2 regions of the Kitasatospora acidiphila genome follow, and region 2 is predicted to be linked to the other one. Evidence: riboswitches for the same ligand, from Rfam matches in the RefSeq annotation. Region 2 holds a riboswitch; the other holds the start of a gene.

Region 1 (9,229 bases), 1.5 Mb from region 2:
TGATGCCGATGTCGAGCCGGCCGGAGCCGACGTAGACCGCGATGTCACGCGGGCGCAGGAAGAAGAACTCCACCTGGTTCTCGGGGTCGACCAGGACCAGTTCCTTGGGGTCCTTGCGCTGGCGGTAGCCGGCCTCATGGAGCATCTCCGCCGCGGGACCCGAGAGCGAACCCTTGTTGGGGAGGGCGATGCGCAGCATGAACGGATGTTCCTTCGTTACTAGCCGATACGGGGGCGTGGAGCTGAGGACCGGTGGTCAGAGGTAGGCGTAGACGTCGTCGAGGGTCAGCCCGCGGGCGACCATCATCACCTGGAGGTGGTAGAGCAGCTGGGAGATCTCCTCGGCCGTCTGCTCCTTGGTCTGGAACTCGGCGGCCATCCAGACCTCGGCCGCCTCCTCGACCACCTTCTTGCCGATGGCATGGACGCCCTGCTGGACGAGCTGCGCGGTACGGGAGGTCTCGGGGTCGCCGGTGGCGGCCTTCTGCTGGAGCTCGGTGAAGAGCTCCTCGAATGTCTTGGAAGCCATGATGGGAACCACCTTACGGGGTCCGGGCATCGGCTTGGCCAACGGCTCGACCTATGGACGGCCCGCTGGATTTCCCGGGGCCGGCTGTCCGGAGTCCGGCCCCGGGCGGCAGGGTGTCAGGCCGCCAGCGCGCGAAGCGTGACGGCGGTGGCGACGGCGGCACTGACCGCCTCGTGGCCCTTGTCCTCGGCGGAGCCGGGCAGGCCCGCGCGGTCGATCGCCTGCTCCTCGTTGTCGCAGGTGAGCACGCCGAAGCCGACCGGCACGCCGGTGCGCACGCTGACCTCGGTGAGGCCGGCGGTGGCCGCCTGGCAGACGTAGTCGAAGTGCGGGGTGCCGCCGCGGATGACGACCCCGAGGGCCACCACCGCGTCATAGCCGAGCTCCGCCAACCGCTGGGCGGCGACCGGCAGTTCGAAGGTTCCGGGGACTCGCACCACGGTCGGCTCGGCGATCCCGAGCTCCTTGAGGGCGCGCTCGGCGCCGTTCAGCAGGCCGTCCATCACCTGGGTGTGCCACTGGGCCGCGACCACCGCGACCCGCAGGTCGGCGGCGTTCTCGACGGTCAGTACGGGGGCTCCGTGACCAGCCACAATCGTTCTCCTAAGGTTCGTGCGGGGTTCAGTCGACGGCGGACGGCTTCAGCCGACCAGCCACGGCAGGTCGTGGCCCATCCGGTCGCGCTTGGTGAGCAGGTAGGCCAGGTTGTGCCGACCCGCCTGCACCGGTATCGGCGCCCGGTCCTTGACCTTGAGTCCGTGGTCCAGCAGCGCGGTCTGCTTGTCCGGGTTGTTGGTGAGCAGGGTGAGCGAGCGCACCCCGAGGTCGGTGAGCATCTGGGCGCCGAGGCTGTAGTCGCGGGCGTCGGCGGGCAGGCCGAGCTCCAGGTTGGCGTCCACGGTGTCCCGGCCCTGCTCCTGCAGCTGGTAGGCGCGCAGCTTGTGGCCCAGGCCGATGCCGCGCCCCTCGTGGCCGCGCAGGTAGAGCACCACGCCACGGCCGGCCTCGGCGACCCTGGCCAGCGAGGCCTCCAGCTGCGGGCCGCAGTCGCAGCGCAGCGAGCCGAAGACGTCTCCGGTCAGGCACTCGGAGTGGACCCGGACCAGCACGTCCTCGCCGTCCGGCAGCCGCCCGTCGGCGTCCAGGCCGCCGGCGACCAGGGCGATGTGCTCGGTGCCGTCCATGGTGCCGCGGTAGCCGACCGCGGTGAATTCGCCGTGCACGGTGGGCAGGGCGGTCACGGCGACCCGCTCGACCTGGGACTCGGTGCGGCGGCGGTAGGCGATCAGGTCCTCGATGGAGATGATCGACAGGCCGTGCTCGCGGGCGAAGGCCACCAGTTCGGGCAGTCGGGCCATGGTGCCGTCGTCGTTGACCACCTCGCAGATGGCGGCCGCCGGGGGCAGCCCGGCCAGCCGGGCCAGGTCCACGCCGGCCTCGGTGTGGCCGGGCCGGGCCAGCACCCCGCCGTCCACCGCGCGCAGCGGGAAGACGTGGCCGGGGCGGGTGAAGTCGCGGGCGGTGGAGGCCGGTTCACCGAGCAGGCGGATGGTCAGCGCCCGGTCCACCGCGGAGATCCCGGTGGCCTCCACCTCGCGGGCGTCCACCGAGACGGTGTAGGCGGTGCCCTTGCGGTCCTCGTTGACCCGGGTCATCGGAGGCAGGCCGAGCCGGTCGGCGTCCGTCTGGGTGACGGGGACGCAGATCACTCCGGAGGTGTAGCGGATGGTGAAGGCGAGCAGCTCCGGGGTGGCGGCGGTGGCGGCGAAGATCAGGTCGCCCTCGTTCTCCCGGTCCTCGTCGTCCACCACGATCACGGCGCGGCCGGCCGCGATGTCGGCGATGGCCCGCTCCACCGGGTCGAGGGTCAGGTCGAGGTCGTGCGCGTGGGCGTTCATGCCGGGACTCCCTGCAGGGTGGGGGCGGGCTGCGGCAGCCGGGTGCGCAGCCACCAGGAGCGCAGGCCCAGCATCACCAGGACGAAGTAGACGAGGTAGACCAGGCCGGAGAAGGGCAGGCCGCTGGAGAAGGCGAGCGGGACGCCGACCACGTCGACCGCTATCCAGGCGAACCAGAACTCCACCCAGCCGCGGGCCTGGGCGACCATCGCCGCCAGCGTGCCGGTGAAGATGTAGGCGTCCGCCCACGGGGACCAGGAGAGGTTCCAGTGCTGGAACACCAGCGCCACCGCGACGGTGGCCACGGCGGTGCCGGCGACCAGCAGGGCGCGTTCGGTCCAGGTCGCGAACCGGATCCGGATGTCGCCGTCCTGGCTGCGGCCGCGCTGCCACTGGTACCAGCCCCAGATCGAGGTGGCGATCACGACCAGCTGCTTGCCCACCCCGCCGGACAGGTGCGCGGAGAGGTTGGCGCTGATCAGCACCAGGCCGGAGAGCAGCTGCACCGGCCAGCTCAGCACCGAGCGGCGCCAGCCGTAGGCCAGCCCGACCAGGCCGAGCGTGTTGCCGACCACGTCGTTCCACTTGAAGTGCTCGCCGAACAGGGTGAAGGCGACGGTGTTGAGCGAGTTCACGACGCGTCCCCCAGCGCGCGGGAGGCGAGCAGCCGCTCGACGTACTTGGCGAGGACGTCCACCTCGAGGTTGACCGGCTCGCCGACGGCCCTGGCACCCAGCGTGGTCAGCGCCAGGGTGGCGGGGATCAGGCTCACCGTGAACCAGTCGTCGCCCGCCTCGACCACGGTCAGGCTGATGCCGTCCACCGTGATCGAGCCCTTGTCCACCAGGTAGCGGGCGATGCTCTGCGGCAGCGAGAAGCGCAGCACCTCCCAGCGGGGCTTGCCGCTCGCGTCCAGCTCGCCCGGGGAGCGGTCCAGCAGGGTGCCGGTGGCGTCCACATGGCCCTGGACGAGGTGGCCGCCGAGCCGGGCGCCGAGCGCCATGGCGCGCTCCAGGTTCACCCGGGAGCCGGGGACGAGCGCCCCCAGGCTGGTGCGGTGCAGCGTCTCGGCCATCACGTCGGCACTGAACTCGCCGCTGCCGTCAGCCAGTTGTTCGGGGGTGTCGACCACGGTCAGGCAGACGCCGTTGACCGCGATGGAGTCGCCGTGCCGGGCCCCCTCGATCACCTGGGGACCGCGCAGGCGGATGCGCGAGGAATCTCCGTACTCCTCGATGGAGACGACCTCGCCGAGCTCTTCGATGATGCCGGTGAACACCCGGGTTCTCCTCGCGCTTTGAGCGCGGACTCCGGGGCGGCAGACATTGGGAAGCCGACTACGGGCCCGTCAAGCAGCGATACTCAAGGGACGACGGGTAGGCAGAGCCCTACCGCCGAACCGGACGCGGCTCCCCGGGAGGAGGCCGCGGTATCGCCGTGACAAAACCCGTCGCGCACGCCTCCCATCCGGACTTTAACCGTCGGTCCAGGAGTTTCACCTGGTCAACCGGCCGCTGGCTGCGGACGGGTCGCGGACTGTAACCGCCGGTTCGGAGTTTCACCGACCCCGGAGTGCGCTGAACGTCACTGCTTACTGCATTGCGGTCATTGTGCCATGATCCGCAACCGGCACGGGAGGGGGTGCGACTGTGCTCTCTTTCACGCCGGGGGCGGGAATGTCCGCGCCTGCGCGGGGGGCGCGGGAGGCCAGAGCACGAGGCGCGGGACGGCGCGAGGCCACGGGACGGTGTGAGGGCGCGGGACGGCGTGAGGGCGCGGGACGGCGCGAGGCCACGGGACGGTGTGAGGGCGCGGGACGACTGACTGTCAGGTCCTGCGGAACCAACGGCCGAGGTATGCGGCGACCTCCTCCGGGTGGCGGGCGGTCAGCGCGATGTGGCGGTCGGGGCGGAGCAGCAGCAGCGCGCCCGGCGGCAGCAGGCGCTCCTCCCCCGGGGCGGGCTCGACGGCGCGCACCTCGATCGGCAGCGGGTAGCGGGCCAGCAGGCGGGCCAGGTGCGGATCGCCGAGCGCCGAGCCGGACACCCGCAGCAGGGTCCAGTGCCGGTAGTCGAGCAGCTCGTGCAGCGGCCGCCAGTGGCCCTCGGTCCAGACCGGCAGGTCCGGTATCCGGTCCCCGGCCCGTTCCCCCACTGACAGGGCGCTCTCCCGGTGGTGCATGTCGAGGTCGCTCAGTCGGCTGCGGATCCGATCGGTGGCCCGCCGGCTACGCAGCAGACGCGGACCGAGCAGCCGCATGGAGAGCAGGGTGAGAGCGGTGCCGGGCAGTTCCATCCGGTCCCGGGCGGTCTTCCGCATCACCCGGAGCGCGGTCAGCCGCTGCTCGCTTGAGTAGGTGTCCAGCAACTCCGGTTCGGACCAACCGAGTTGCACGCTGGCCAGCTTCCAGGCCAGGTTGTGCGCGCCGCGCAGCGCGGTGTTGAGGCCGTGCGCGGCCACCGGCGCCCAGACGTGGGCACTGTCGCCGGCGAGCAGTCCCCGCCCGGAGCGCAGGGTGCGGGTGAACCGATCCTGGAACCTGGCCCGGTTGGTCCAGAGCGGGTCGGTGGCGGAGAGCTTCACGCTGGGGTCGTGCGCCGCCCTGGCGAGGAACGCGCTCATCTCGTCCAGGCTGGGCGGGGTGAGTTCGCGCTGGTCCGGGTCTGCGGTGAAGCCGTAGAAGCGGTAGCCGCCGCCGGGTCGGGGCGCAGCACCGGCCGAGATGCCGTGCGACAGGAACATGTAGGTGTGCCCGGGGCGGGCCGGGTACGACCAGTCGGCGATCGCATTGAACTGCACCACCTGCAGGTTCTCCCGCGGCCCGCCCTCGAAGGGCAGCCCGAGCGCCTTGCGGACCGTACTGTGCGCGCCCTCGCAGCCGACCACCCAGGCGCATCGCAGGGTGCGCTGCCGCCCGTCCGGCCCGCGGACGTCGACCTCGGCGGCGCCGGCTCCGACGCGGACCGCCACCGCCTCGCTGGACCACTCGACCTTGCCGCCGACCTCCAGCAGCCGCTCACCCAGCAGCCGTTCCATGGCGTCCTGCTCGATGCAGAGCGGATGCGGGAACCGGGTGCCGGGGGCGGCCATCGCGACCTCGCCGAGTGAGCGGCCCGCCACCACCAGCTCGGAGGTGCGCAGCGCCACGCCGTTGGCCAGGAACCGCTCGGCGCAGCCGAGATCGTCCAGCACCTCCAGCGCCCGCTGCCAGACCACCCCGGCCCGAGCCTGCCGCTTGCCGCTGTCCGCCTTCTCCAGCACCGCGACCTCCAGGCCGTACTGCCGCAGCCCGATCGCCAGGGCCAGACCGGTGGGCCCGGCGCCGACCACCACCACGTCGACCATGGCGGGTGGCTCCTCCTCTGACGTCATGTCAGCCTCCTTGGACCAGCAGCTGGGACGGGCCATGGAAGACCAAGTCCTGGGTGTAGCGCACCGGTTCGGCCGCTTGCTCGGCAACTGCCAAGTGGGGGAACCTGGTGAGCAGCATGGTGAGCCCGATCTCCGCCTCGGCCCGGGCCAGCGGCGCGCCCACGCAGTAGTGGATGCCGGTTCCGAAGCCGCAGTGGCGGTGGGTGTCGCGGCTCAGGTCGAGCCGGTCCGGCTGCCGGAACCGGGCAGGGTCGCGGTTGGCGGAGCCGAGCACCAGCACCACCTTGCTGCCGGCCGGCACGATGCGGTCGCCGAACCGGTCGTCCTGCCGCGCCAGGCGGCTGATCATCTGGACGGGCGCGTCATAGCGGATCAGCTCGTCGACGGCGGCCGCGGCGAGCAGCGGGCCCGAGCGGAGGGCGGCCAGTTGGTCGGGGTGGGCGAGCAGCGCGAGCAGGCCCTTGGCCAGCAGATTGGTGGTGGTCTCATGGCCGGCCGTCAGCAGATGGATACAGGTGCCGACCAGGGTGTCCTCGGACAACGCGGAGCCGTGTCGGAGCATCAGCCCGATCAGGTCGTCGCGCTCCCAGCGGCCGGGGCGGCGCAGTTCGGCCCGGAAGTAGGCGTCCAGCTCGCCGGCGGCCGCCTCGGCCAACTGGAAGGCACCGGCCCGGCGGCCGGTGCGTGCGCTGGTGGCCAGCTCCAGGTCCAGGGCCTGGGCGCGGAACCAGGCGCGATCGTGCTCCGGCACACCGAGCAGTTCGCTGATCACCAGCACCGGGAGCGGCGCGGCGAATCGCTCGACCAGGTCGGCCACGCCGTGCGCGGCCAGTTCGTCGGCCAGGCCGTCGGTCAGCCGGGCGGTGATCCGGCGGATCCGCGGCCGCAGCGCCTGCACCACCCGCGGCGTGAAGCTGCGGGCCACCAGGGCCCGCACCCGGGTGTGTTCGGGCGGGTCCATGAAGACCATCCAGTTGGCCACGGTGCGTTGCAGGTGCGGGCAACCCGACGGGAACCGGGCCGGCGCGGGGCCGCGGCAGTAGTCCCGGCGGCCGGAGAGCACCTGGGCGACGGCCGCGTGCCCGAACAGGTACCAACTGCCGTCGTCGGCCAGGTGGACCGGGTCGCTCTCGCGGTAGCGGCGGTAGAGCGGGTAGGGGTCGGGCAGGTGAACTTCGGCCGGGCGGAAGCTCATTGGTCCACCTCGCAACGCTCGGAGCGGCGTTTGGTCATCGGCCACCGCCCGCTATGGCGCGGCGCACGGCAGGTCGGAGCGTCGTAGGCCCACCCGCAACGGCGCGGCCTATCGCACGTCGGAGCGTCATCGGCCACCACCCGCAACGGCGCGGCCGATGGCAGGTCGGAGCGTCATCGGGCACCACCGCGCACGGTGTCGGCGAGCGCCCCGGGGTCGGCGGGCAACTCATCGGCGTGCCAGGCGACATGGCCGTCCGGGCGGACCAGCACGAAGCGGCTCCGGTAGACGTCCGCCCCGACCACCCCGAACGGGATCCTCCGATCGCTGAACGCCCGCTCCACACCGTCGAGTTCGGTGGCTGCCGTGACCAGCCGGAAGCCCGGCCCGTAGCTGTCGAGAACGCTGGCGCCGCCGGGCAGCCAGGCGTGCGGGGCGCGGTGGCCGGCCGCCGGTTCGGTGCGCCAGTCGGGCTCGGTCAGGCCGTCCGGGACGATCAGCGGCGACTGGTAGCGGTAGCCGAAGTGCACCTCGGGGGCCTCGAATTCGCGGCGCACCCCGCCGTTCCGCAGGCCGCGTGCAAGCTCCTGCCGAGCCCGCTCGCCGACCGGCGAGTCGAGCATCAGCTCCATCGGCAGCTGCCGGCCCAGGGCACGCTGGAGGTTGCGGTTGGCCTCGGTGAGACTCAGCTCGGCGACCGGCCGCCGCTCGGTGTCATAGCAGTCCAGCAGCCCGGGACCGGCCCAGCCGGCCAGCTCGGCGGCGAGCTTCCAGCCGAGGTCGGCGGCGTCTGCCAGCCCGGTGTTCATCCCGAAGCCGCCGGACGGCGAGAGGGTGTGAGCAGCGTCGCCGAGCAGCAGCACCCGGCCCTGGCGGAAGTGCTCGGCGACCCGGTGGGTGAGGTGCCAGACGTTCTCGGAGAGCAGCTCCACCGGTGTGTCCAGCGCGATCGCCGAGCGGATCAGGCCGAGCGCGTCCTGCTCGCTGTCCTGGGCCACCGTCAGCCGGTAGAGCTCGCGGCCGTCCATCGAACGCAGCGGGTAGCGCAGGCCGGGCGGCTGGGTGAGGAAGTACACCAGGGCGTTGCGGGAGCCGAGTTGCTCGCGCAGCCGGGGCGCCCGGAACAGGATGTTGCGGAACACCCGGGTGTCGAAGTACTGCGGTGCGTCGACGCCGAGGAGCTTGCGCACCGTGGAGGAGGCGCCGTCGCTGCCGACCAGGTAGCGGGCGGTGAACTCCAGGGTGCTGCCGTCGCGCAGGTCGGTGGCGGTGGCGCGGACCTGGTCGCCGTCCTGGGTGAAGGACTCCAACCGGGTCTGGCGGTGCAGCGGGCCGTCCGGGTGGACGCCGACGGCCTCGCCGAGCAGCGGCATCAGCCAGTGTTGCGGGCAGACCTGCTCCAGCTCGGGGGTGTAGCTGAGCGACGGCCGGGTGTCGGCGGTACCGAAGGCCAGCCGGTGGATCTCGTGGCCGCCGAGCGCGGTGACCCAGGCGATGTCCAGCGGGTGGTCACCGGGCCAGCCGGCCGCACGGACCCGGTCGGCCAGGCCCCAGTGGCGCATCAGCTCCATGGAGCGCGGCCCGACGGTGCCGACCTTGGGATGCTCCACCACACCGTCGGAGGCGTCCAGGACGACGCAGCGGACGCCGCGGGAGTCGAGGTCCAGCGCCAGCGCCAGCCCCACCGGGCCGCCACCGACGATCAGCACATCGGTCTCGTGGGTCTGGGCCTTGTTCGTCATCTGATTGGTCATCACACCACCCGGGTTCGGCGGAAGGAGTCGGCACGGCACGTCATCGGCACGGGCGCTGCGTCCGGATCGGGCGCTACGTCCGGATCGGGCGGGCATTCGATACGCGCCAGGGTTTGACGGTGATGTTCGGAAATACGCATCGCACCGCGCTTCACCGACGGAGTGTCGTACCCGGAATGGAAGCGGCAGGCCGGAATGCCTCCGCCAATACGATGATCTGCTTCGAGGATTTCCACCTGACAGCCGTGACACTCCAGCTCAGCGACTGTGACCAGACCGGCCGTTCCGGTGCCGATCACGGTGACCTGGCGGCCAGCGCGCATGACGGCACCCTCCTGGGAATCGACTCCAATAGATCCTGGAGTTCGGATGCAGTGGAATTGCCGACAGTATTTCAGGGGTCGGGTCTGATAAAACCTGATGGCCCGCGAACACCGGTTCACGGGGTCCTGGCGTCCGCCCCCGAATGCTCGGGGGCGCC
Region 2 (9,229 bases):
TGTCCCGGGCAAGCCGGGCGCTCTCCTCGATCAGCGCGGTGGCACCGCGCTCGGTCCGTGGGAACAGACCCATGTAGGTGTAGAGCACCACGTGCCACGTCACACCGGTCAGATACTCGGTGGCGAGGGTACGCAGGGCTCGCAGCGCGCCGCGGTCCTGGGCCGCCAGTATGCCCTGGGCGTAGCTGAGCGACATGTGGCGCAGGCCGTTCTGCCGGAAGAAGCAGCCCTCCAGCACGGACAGCGTCACCAGCATCGAGGGCGGGCAGAGTTGGCCCAGCAGGCAGCCGCCGAAGCTCTCGATGTGCCCGGACTCGGTCTCCCCCGCCAGGAATCGGCAGCTCTCGGCCCATTCCCGGACGGCCTCGGCGAGCGGCACCCGGCTGTACGGGAGGCAATACGACACCGGACCGCCTTCGGTCGCGTCCAGGCCCACCTCGACCAGCCGCTCGAAGACCCGCCGTGGCAGCGCGGTGCCGTGCCGCACCTGCACCGGGAACTGCGGGCCGTACAGTCCCTCGAGCAGCTCCCGGGTCACGGCGGCCGGGTGGGAGACGAGCGGATACCCGTTCAACTCCTCGCCGGCCGCCAGCCGTTCCAGCGGCGTCGTGTAGTCCCCGACCCGGGTGTAACTGTCCAGCGTGACCGTGCCGACCACCGGGGTCCCGAGGGCGGCGACCTCCCGCAAGCCGGCGTGCATTGTGCCGACCTTTCCGAAACCCATCCGGGGCTGGACCACCAGCCGCCCCTGGCGGCGGTTGTGCGCCACCCAGGAGTCCAGGTATCCGCCCATCTCAGCGGCCGGAGATCAGCTCGAGGCGGCGGCGGCCGCTCTCCGGGTCGACCGTACTCACCTGCACCTTGTGCGGGTCGCCGGCCCGGACCCGAGCGATCATGGACTGGTTCGACGCGAAGTAGACCAGCGAGCTGCGGTAGAGCGCACGCAACCGGGCGATGGACAGCGCCGAGACGTCCTCCAGCCAGCGGACGGCCGGCTCGTGGCCGGGTTCGCCGCACAGGGCCGCGTGCAGCTCGTCCAGCCGGTCGGCGGCCTTGGGGTGGCAGCTCTCAACGAACGCCGCGAGCCGGGCGCCCTGGTCGGTGAAGGGCGAGAAGACCATGGCCACCAGGGCCTCCTCGGTCAGGCCGAAGACGTCCCTGGCGTAGGCGTCGGACAGCTCGCGGCGGGCGGCGATCTTCTCCGGCGAGTCGTAGCGGCTCAGGGCGAGCCGGATCAGGTTCTCCGGCATCTCCTTCCTGCGCATCATCGCCTCGGCCAGCTGGAGGTACTCGGCGATGCCGGCCTCGTAGCTGCGGCCCTCGACGAACTGGGCGCGCAGGCCGCGCAGATGGGCCATCAGCGTCGGGTTGGCGCAGTCGGACTCGGTGAAGCTGAAGGCCAGGTCGTCGAAACGGAAGCCGAGGAACTCGGTGATCAGATCCCAGTGGTCGTGCACCCGGTAGCTGACCGGCTTGGCACCCACCGCCTTGACGCCGTCCGGCTCGACCTCGCCGGCGAGCTGCTCGTAGAGCGCGCTGTCACTCTCGTGCGTGCCGCAGCACGACTGGTTGCTCATAGCGAAGATGCCTCGAATTCAAAGTTCTCGATGATGTGGCGGATATCGGCCTCCACCTGGGCCGGGCTGTCATGCAGCAGGATGAACCGGCCGCTGTGCAGGGCGTCGTACGCTCCGCCCGGCTCCAGCACCTCGCCCGGCCGGGGCAGCAGTTCGCGCCAGATGCTCGGCACCCGGCCGCGCATCGAGGTCGCCCGCTCCACCCGGACCGGCCCCGCGGGCTTGGGGATGACCAGCCAGCCCCCGACGGGTCGCCGGACGACGCCGGGAGCGCCACCTCCTCGCCGGCTGCGGCCCGCAGCCAGACCTCGAAGAGGTTGAATCCGAACAGCTTGTTGAGCAGGTGCGGGACCTCGCTGCCGCCGACCCGGCCGCCGATCTCCAGGAAGACCAGCTCGCCCTCGGGGGTCACGAACAGCTCCAGGTGGAACGGGGTAGTGCGGATCCCGAGCGCGGCGACGCACCTGCGGGAGAAGTCCTCGATGCGTTCGCGCAGTTCGCAGCGCTGGACCGGCACCGAGCCGAGCGGCGCGCCGGCGGCGAAGGCCAGGCAGTCGTTCACATAGCGGGAGACCGCCTGGAAGCGGACCTCGGAGTACTGCCCCGCGAACCCGTCCACGTGGTGGACGTCGCCGGTGACGAACTCTTCGATCTCGTACCGTGCCAGCTCCAACTCCGGCAGCAGGGCCACCAGCGACGCCTCGTCCTCGAGCCGGTGGACACCGATGCTCGCCGCGCCGTCCACCGGCTTGACGATCACCGGATACCCGCAGGAGCGGGCGAACGCGAGGCTCTGCTCGACGCTCTGGCAGTGGGCGAACCGGGGCACCCCGCCTCGGCGAGCAGCTCCTTCATCCGCACCTTGTCCCGGTAGACCGCGACCTCATCCCGGGTCGGACCGGGCAGGCCGAGGTCCTCGCGCACCCGGGCGGCGATCTCCAGGGTGAACTCCGGTAGGGCGACCAACTGGTCGACCGGGCCGACCCGTTCGGTCACCTCCTGAACGGCGGCGCGCAGCGAGTCGGCGTTGTTCACGTCGTCGATCCGCACCATTGCGGCGATCTTCGACGGCTCGGCGAGCACGCCCCGGACGCCGAGATCGTCCACCACGTAGCTGACCTGGTGGCGGTCGTGGTCGATTAACTCCTCGTAGCGGGTGAGCTCGTTGTCCCAGCGCACCCCGTCCGAAAAGCGCGGCCACCGGTTGACGATCACGATGTGCATCAGCGCACCTCCAGCGGCGCGAGTTCCGAGTCGTCCCACGGTGCGATCACCGCGGCGTCCGCCCGCCAGGCGGCGAATCCCTCGGCCTTTCCGAAGGCCAGGAAGCTCCGGAAGCGTTCGACGGCGTCGTCACCGGTGAACACGTCGGTGTAGCCGTGCGCCAGCAGCTCGCGCCGGACCCGGTCGTTGTCCGACTCGGCGGTGGTGAGCTTGCCGCCGACCACGCAGGGCAGCTCCAGCCCGGCCTCCCGCAGGGCGGTCAGCAGCACCCGGGCGCCGTGCAGCCCGTGACCGTTGACGCTCGACACCACGAGCAGGTCCGGCCGGCTCTCGGCGACGGCGGTCAGCACCAGGTCGACCGGGGTGCAGGAACCCAGGTTCCGCACTGCGGCACCGTTCTCCTCCAACACCTTCTGCAGGTAGACGAGGTTCCAGATGTGCGAGTCGGACTCGACGGTGCTCAGCAGGCACCGGAAGGACACACTCATACTGAGACTCCTAGACGATTAGATCCGAAGTTCCGCCCCGCCAAAGGGGGGAGGGTGTCCACGATCAGTTTGTGACGACCGACCTGGACACCCTCTTGACCGCACTCTACGTGAAGATCGACGACAAGATCAGAGGAACGCGATGGCTGGGCCGCCCGCCGCTGCTCAGCGACTCCGAACTCGTCTGCTGTTGGTCGCGGTGACGCAGTAGCGCCAGCCGGTCTTCTGCTCGAAGCGGATGAGTTTCTTCAGGTGCCGCCGGGTCGGACGGACCCGGCGCACGATCAGCCGCATGCCCTGCGGCCAGCCCTGGCGAGTGTTCAGACCGGTCAACTCCGCGACGAAGTAGCCTTCTTGGAGACTGCCGTCCTGATGCAGGGAGACCTCCCAGGCGGCCTCGGACAGCCTCGCGATGGCCCGCTCGTCGTCTTCGGTGATCTTCCAGCCGACCGTGTAACGCACCGTTCGCCGCGAGGTGAAGGCTTCGAGGTGTTCCAGCAGTCCGTGGGTCGCCCCGGCCCCGTCCACCCTGACCAGGATCTTCGCGGCCGAGGAGCCGGGGATCTGCGCGAGGGCGTCGGTGAGCACGCGGATGTGGTCGCTGACCGTGTTCGCTCCGGCGTTCCCCGGCCGCAGCAGCATGGCCAGGGACTCGGTGGTGTTCGCGCACCACGCGGCCAGCGGATGGAACCCGAAGGTCTTTTTGAAGGTGACCGCCGCCCCGGCCTTCTTCGACGCGCAGGTGATGACCGTGGCGTCGAGGTCGATGACGATCCAGCCGGACAGTCGCTTGCCCGCCACCACCAGCCAGGGGAAGCCCGCCGGTCGCAGATGCAGCAGCGACCACACGCGGCGGCGCACCTGGCGGCGGGCCTTGGCGATCTTTGCCTGGGCCGCCTCGTCCAGCGCGGCCAGGGTGCGGCGCACGGTGGAGTCGGAGGCGGCCGTACCGAACAGCGGCCGGTGGTGCAACTGCAGTTGCTCGGCCTCCAGCACCTGCTGCCCGGAGGCGTGGCCACGTGCCTGTCCGCCGACAAGCCGCCGCCGCGATGAAGCGCATCCATGCCGTCACCGCAATCGACGGCTGCCGTCGCGACATAGCCCGCGACCTGCTGGCCGATCTGCGGCGCCTGGACCGACTCGTCAAGGACAACGAGGCCCACCTGAACCGCCGACCCAACGGGGATCAGCATGCCGACCCAGATGAACGCGCCCCCGGACCACGTCCCGGTCGACCCGGCCCTGCGCGGCGACCGGAAGTCCGCGCACATTCGTGCGCGACTCCCCGGAGACCAACTCACTGAGACCTACCGCCGCTTGGCCCGTAGTGTTCAAGCTGCTTTACAAGATCCACTCCTGCGCATCCGAGGGGGTTGGGGGCGAGCAGGCTCTCGGCCCCCGCGGAGCTCGGATTCCGGGCAGCGGGTCGGTGGAGCCGCCCGGGCCGGCGATCAGCGAACGATCGCGCGCAGCAATCGCACGTACGGGCTCCACCGAGCCGGGTGTGCCACCGTGCCAGTGCAGGCCGTCTCCGCGCGGTCCAGGCTGTCCTCCAGGAGCGCGTCGTGGAGCGGCCGCCAGGCGAGCGGCCAGCTGAGTCGTGCCGAGCCGCGGGCGGTCATGGCGAGCGTGTGGCGCAGCAGGGTGTGCTGCTCGTCGACGGCCAGGGCGGTGAACTCGTGGAAGCCGTGGAAGCCGCGCGGTCCGGTGAAGCCGAAGCGCACCCACGTCGCGGGGACGTACGCGTCGACGGTGTAGCGGACCGGGCCGTGACCGCCGACCGCGCCGACTGCGAGCGGACCGTCGAACCGCATCGAGGGCCACTTGTGGTTCGGCCATAGCAGGTCGCCGGTGTCGGCCAGGGTGTCGATCAGCGCCCCCACCTCCGTCCCCTTCGCGGGCAGCAGGCGTTCGTGCACGTTGTAGACAGCCATCGGCTCACCTTCCGGCAGTTCTAGAGAGTGCTCTCTAATTATTTTGGAGAGTACCCTCCAACTCATGGCGAGACCACCCCGCTTCGACTCCGATCAGCTCCTCGACGCTGCGGTCCGGCTGGCCTGCGGGTCAGGCCCGGCCGCGGTGACCATGTCCGCGGTCGCGGAAGCGGCCGGAGCCCCGAGCGGCTCGGTGTACTACCGCTTCCCGGGGCGGAGCGCTCTGCTCGCCGAGTTGTGGCTGCGGACCGTCGACCGGTTCCAGCGGGGTTACCTCGCGGCCTTCGGCAGGGTTCTCGGCGAGGACCTCGATCCCGTGCTGCTCGCCACGATCGCCGACGCGCGGCAGACGGCACGGGAAGCGGCCCGCCAGGTGGTTGAGTGGAGCCGCTCCCACCCGGACGAGGCGGCTCTACTCCTCTACGGCCCTGATGACTTCGGGCGCGCGGACTGGTCGCAGGAGCACCGGCTGCGCGCGGATCGCGGCAACCAGCGCGTGCACAGCGCGCTCGCTGCACTCGCCGCACTGCTGAGCGCCGGGGAGCCGGCCAAGGACCCCCAGGCCGTCGAACGAGTGGTGCTTGCCCTGATCGAGCTGCCGCTCTCGCTGGTCCGACGCCACCTGCGTGCCGGCGCGCAACTCCCCGAACACGCCGAGAGGCTCGCCGAGGAATGCGCCGACGACCTCCTCGCCCGGCTCACCCCGCGCCGTCCGTAACCGACTTGCCCGGGGTGAGCCGGGGAAGGCAGCGGCTCACCCGGTCCCGCTCCGCGGTCGACGTGCTCGTTCGCGCCGCCGGGTCAGCGCTCGAGTCGCGTCTCGATCAGCCGCATCGCCGCGAACAGGCCGACCGCCAGCAGGGACAGCATCAGCAGGGTGGAGAACATCCCGACGGTGTCCGAGCCGTTGCGCTGGACGGCGAGCAGCTCGCCGAGACCATCACCGCCCATCACGAACTCGCCGACCACCGCGCCGGTGACCGACAGGGTCAGGCCGGTCCGGATCCCGGCGAGCACGCTCGGCAGTGCGAGCGGGAACTCGATGTAGCGCATCATCCCCCACCTGCCGACCCCGTCGACCAGGGCGGCGGCCATCACCTCCCGGTCCACGGTGCGGACGCCGAGCGTCGTGTTGACCAGGATGGGGAAGAACACCATCAGTGCGCACAGCACGATCACCGGTTCGACGCCGTATCCGAGCCAGAGGGCGAGCAGCGGCGCGAGCGCCACCGCCGGCACCGCCTGGGTCGCGGCCAGGTAGGGCTGCAGGGCGCGGGCCGCAAGGCGACTGCGGGCGAGCAGGTAGCCGAGCGGCACCGCGACGACCAGGCCCAAGGCGGTGCCGCAGAAGCTCTCGTAGAGCGTGGTGCCGGTGGCGTCGAGCAACCCGCCATCCCGCAGCGCGGAGACGAACTCCCGTGCGAGGTCAGCTGGATGGGGGAGGAAGAAGGGCGACACGCTGCCGCTGTCGACCGCCGCGATCCAGCCGGCGAGCAGCAGTACACCGGGAACGACCGGCGGCAGTATCGCCCTGAGCATGGCTCGGACGGCTCCCGCCCCGGCTCCCTGGCCGATCTGACTTGTCATCAACCTTCTCCTCCCCGAGCCGCCTTGTGCGGCGGGCAGCGAGATCCTGTCACAAGGGGAGCAGTGGGCCGTGTGCTGCGGAACACATCCGTGAGGCCGGGTGGCTGTGCCATGATCGCCCAAGAGTGTTCGCGCGCTCCGGGGTCGGTGTAATTCCGAGCCGGCGGTGAAAGTCCGCGACCCGGCCGAAGCCATCGGCCGGTTGACCTGGTGAAACTCCAGGACCGACGGTGAAAGTCCGGATGGAAGGCAGTGCGCGGCGACACGTTGTCCCCACGGCACGGGCGTTCGGCGCCCGCCGGCGGGGCTTGGTGCTCGCTTTCCCCGGAACGGCGTCGGCGCACGGGGGACGAGCCGTTCTTCTTCTCCGTCGCGCTGCGCGCCGTCCATTGCGGCAGGCGTGTGCGCGGACGCGTACGCCCTGCCGGATGGTCCGCGTTCTCTCGCAGATCAGTGCATCGCCCGGACCGACCGTGTCCGCGCGATCCCGACCGCAGGAGAGCACATGGCAACCGCAGTTCACCCCGCGACCGACCGTCTGCAGCGCGTCGAGCAGGCGATCGAGGCCTTCCGTCGCGGGGCCTTCGTCATCGTCTTCGACGACGAGTCCCGCGAGAACGAAGGCGACCTCATGGTGGCCGCCGAGTACACCGATGAGGCCGCGATGGCCTACCTGCTCGACCACACCTCGGGGGTGGTCTGCGCGGCGCTGCCGTACCAGCGCTGCGCCGACCTCGACCTGCCGCAGATGGTCGACGACAACTCCGGGCTGCACGGCACCGCCTTCACCATGTCCGTGGACCTGATCGCCGGTGGTACCACGGGCATTCCCGCCGACGAGCGCGCCCGGACGCTGCAGGCGCTCGCCGACCCGGGCGCACGGGCGGAGGACTTCGCGCGCCCCGGTCACATCTTCCCGATCCGAGCCGCGCGCGGCGGGGTGCTGGAACGCGACGGCCACACCGAGGCCGCCGTGGACCTCTCACTGCTCGCCGGGCTGTCCGGGGTGACCACGATCTGCGAGGTCGTCCGGCCGGACTGGGCCATGGCCCGCCTCGGCGACCTGCGGGAGCTGGCCGAGCGCGAAGGGCTGCCCCTCATCTCGGTGGGCGACGTCGCCGCCTACCGCCGCGCGCACGCCTCCGCGCCGCAGCCGTCCTGAATCTGACAGATCGTCAGAAGCGCCACGAGAAAGCGATTCCACACGTGCACAGTTCCATCCGGACCAGGCGGCTCCGCTGGACGGCGAGCTTGAGCGCCCTCACCGTGCTCGGCGCCGCCGCCATGGCAGGCTGCGGCAGCAACGCGAGCTCCGCCGACCGCGCCGGCGGCCACGCCCTGACCGTCGGCCTCACTTACGTGCCCAACATCCAGTTCGCCCCCTTCTACGTCGCCGAGTCCCTCGGGTACTACAAGGACGTGGGCCTGAAGGTGAACCTCCACCACCACAGCTTCACCGACGCCGAATTCGGCGCGCTGGCCGCCGGCCAGGAGGACGTCGTCTTCGCCGGCGGCGACGAGATGCTCCAGGCGCGCTCCCAGTCCGTGCCGGTGGTGGACGTCGCCACCCTCTACAACCGGTACCCGGTGACCGTCATGGTGCGGGCCGACTCGCCGGTCAAGGCGGCCGCCGACCTCAAGGGCCACACCATCGGCACTCCGGGACCATACGGCGAGACGTACTTCGCGCTGCTCGCGCTGCTGCAGAGCGCCGGCCTGTCCACCTCCGACGTCCGGGTGCAGAACATCGGCTTCACCCAGCAGGCGGCCCTCACCGGCAACAAGGTCGATGCCGTCACCGGCTACCTCAACAACGACGCCGTCGAGTTCGCCCAGGCGGGAACAGCCGTCCGCACGATCCAGCCGACGGGGGCGGCAACCACGCTGCCGCTGGTCGCCGCCGGCCTCGGGGCTTCCCAGAAGACGGCCGAGAGTCGACAGGCCGACCTGAAATCCTTCATCGGGGCCACCCTCAAGGCCGTCCAGTACACCGTCGACCACCCCGAGGAAGCGGTGGACCTGAGCAAGAAGTTCGTCCCCGGGCTGGATGACCCCAAGAAGCGGTCCGACGCCCTGGCCGTGCTGAAGGCGACCGTTCCTCTCCTGCAGTCCTCCGGAACCCAGCCCGGGTACAACGATCCGGCCGCCTGGAAGCAGATGGAGGAGTTCATGCGCTCCCACGACCTGCTGTCCAAACCGGTCACCGTGGACCAGGCGTTCAGCAACTCCCTGCTGCCGTGATCGTCCCCCCGGGGCTGCCCCCAGCCCCGGGGAAGCCACCCGAGCGCGACAGGCCGTGACGCCACGCTCCTGACCTCACTAGACCGGCGCCCGAAATGTCGACCAGTCGGCATGTGCTTTGCGCGGCGACCCGCGCTTCGCGACGGCGGCGGGCCGTCACGGGGTGCCGGGTGGGCGA

What was found. Region 2 has a riboswitch for FMN ahead of ribB (3,4-dihydroxy-2-butanone-4-phosphate synthase). Riboswitches for the same ligand answer to the same signal wherever they lie in the genome.
Region 1: another riboswitch for FMN. It lies ahead of E6W39_RS05010 (riboflavin synthase); the one in region 2 lies ahead of ribB (3,4-dihydroxy-2-butanone-4-phosphate synthase).

The regions. Positions count from the first base shown of each region.
Region 1 is NZ_VIGB01000003.1:912,720-921,948, forward strand. It holds gene hisG (ATP phosphoribosyltransferase) at 1-199, opposite strand, end outside; gene E6W39_RS04990 (phosphoribosyl-ATP diphosphatase) at 257-529, opposite strand; gene ribH (6,7-dimethyl-8-ribityllumazine synthase) at 646-1,122, opposite strand; gene E6W39_RS05000 (bifunctional 3,4-dihydroxy-2-butanone-4-phosphate synthase/GTP cyclohydrolase II) at 1,171-2,427, opposite strand; gene E6W39_RS05005 (nicotinamide mononucleotide transporter family protein) at 2,424-3,062, opposite strand; gene E6W39_RS05010 (riboflavin synthase) at 3,059-3,706, opposite strand; FMN riboswitch at 3,879-4,006, opposite strand; gene E6W39_RS05015 (FAD-dependent monooxygenase) at 4,255-5,799, opposite strand; gene E6W39_RS05020 (cytochrome P450) at 5,801-6,994, opposite strand; gene E6W39_RS05025 (FAD-dependent monooxygenase) at 7,168-8,748, opposite strand; gene E6W39_RS05030 (NAD(P)-binding protein) at 8,748-9,071, opposite strand; gene E6W39_RS05035 (DUF6777 domain-containing protein) at 9,188-9,229, opposite strand, start outside.
Region 2 is NZ_VIGB01000003.1:2,396,971-2,406,199, forward strand. It holds gene E6W39_RS11490 (methylaspartate mutase) at 1-793, opposite strand, end outside; gene E6W39_RS11495 (hypothetical protein) at 795-1,577, opposite strand; gene E6W39_RS11500 (ATP-grasp domain-containing protein) at 1,540-2,406, opposite strand; gene E6W39_RS44515 (hypothetical protein) at 2,334-2,801, opposite strand; gene E6W39_RS11505 (cobalamin B12-binding domain-containing protein) at 2,801-3,289, opposite strand; partial or broken gene E6W39_RS44520 (IS982 family transposase) at 3,361-3,477, shown strand; gene E6W39_RS11515 (transposase) at 3,455-4,285, opposite strand; gene E6W39_RS11520 (SRPBCC family protein) at 4,741-5,223, opposite strand; gene E6W39_RS11525 (TetR/AcrR family transcriptional regulator) at 5,288-5,941, shown strand; gene E6W39_RS11530 (ABC transporter permease) at 6,025-6,810, opposite strand; FMN riboswitch at 6,940-7,070, shown strand; gene ribB (3,4-dihydroxy-2-butanone-4-phosphate synthase) at 7,316-7,972, shown strand; gene E6W39_RS11540 (ABC transporter substrate-binding protein) at 8,062-9,051, shown strand.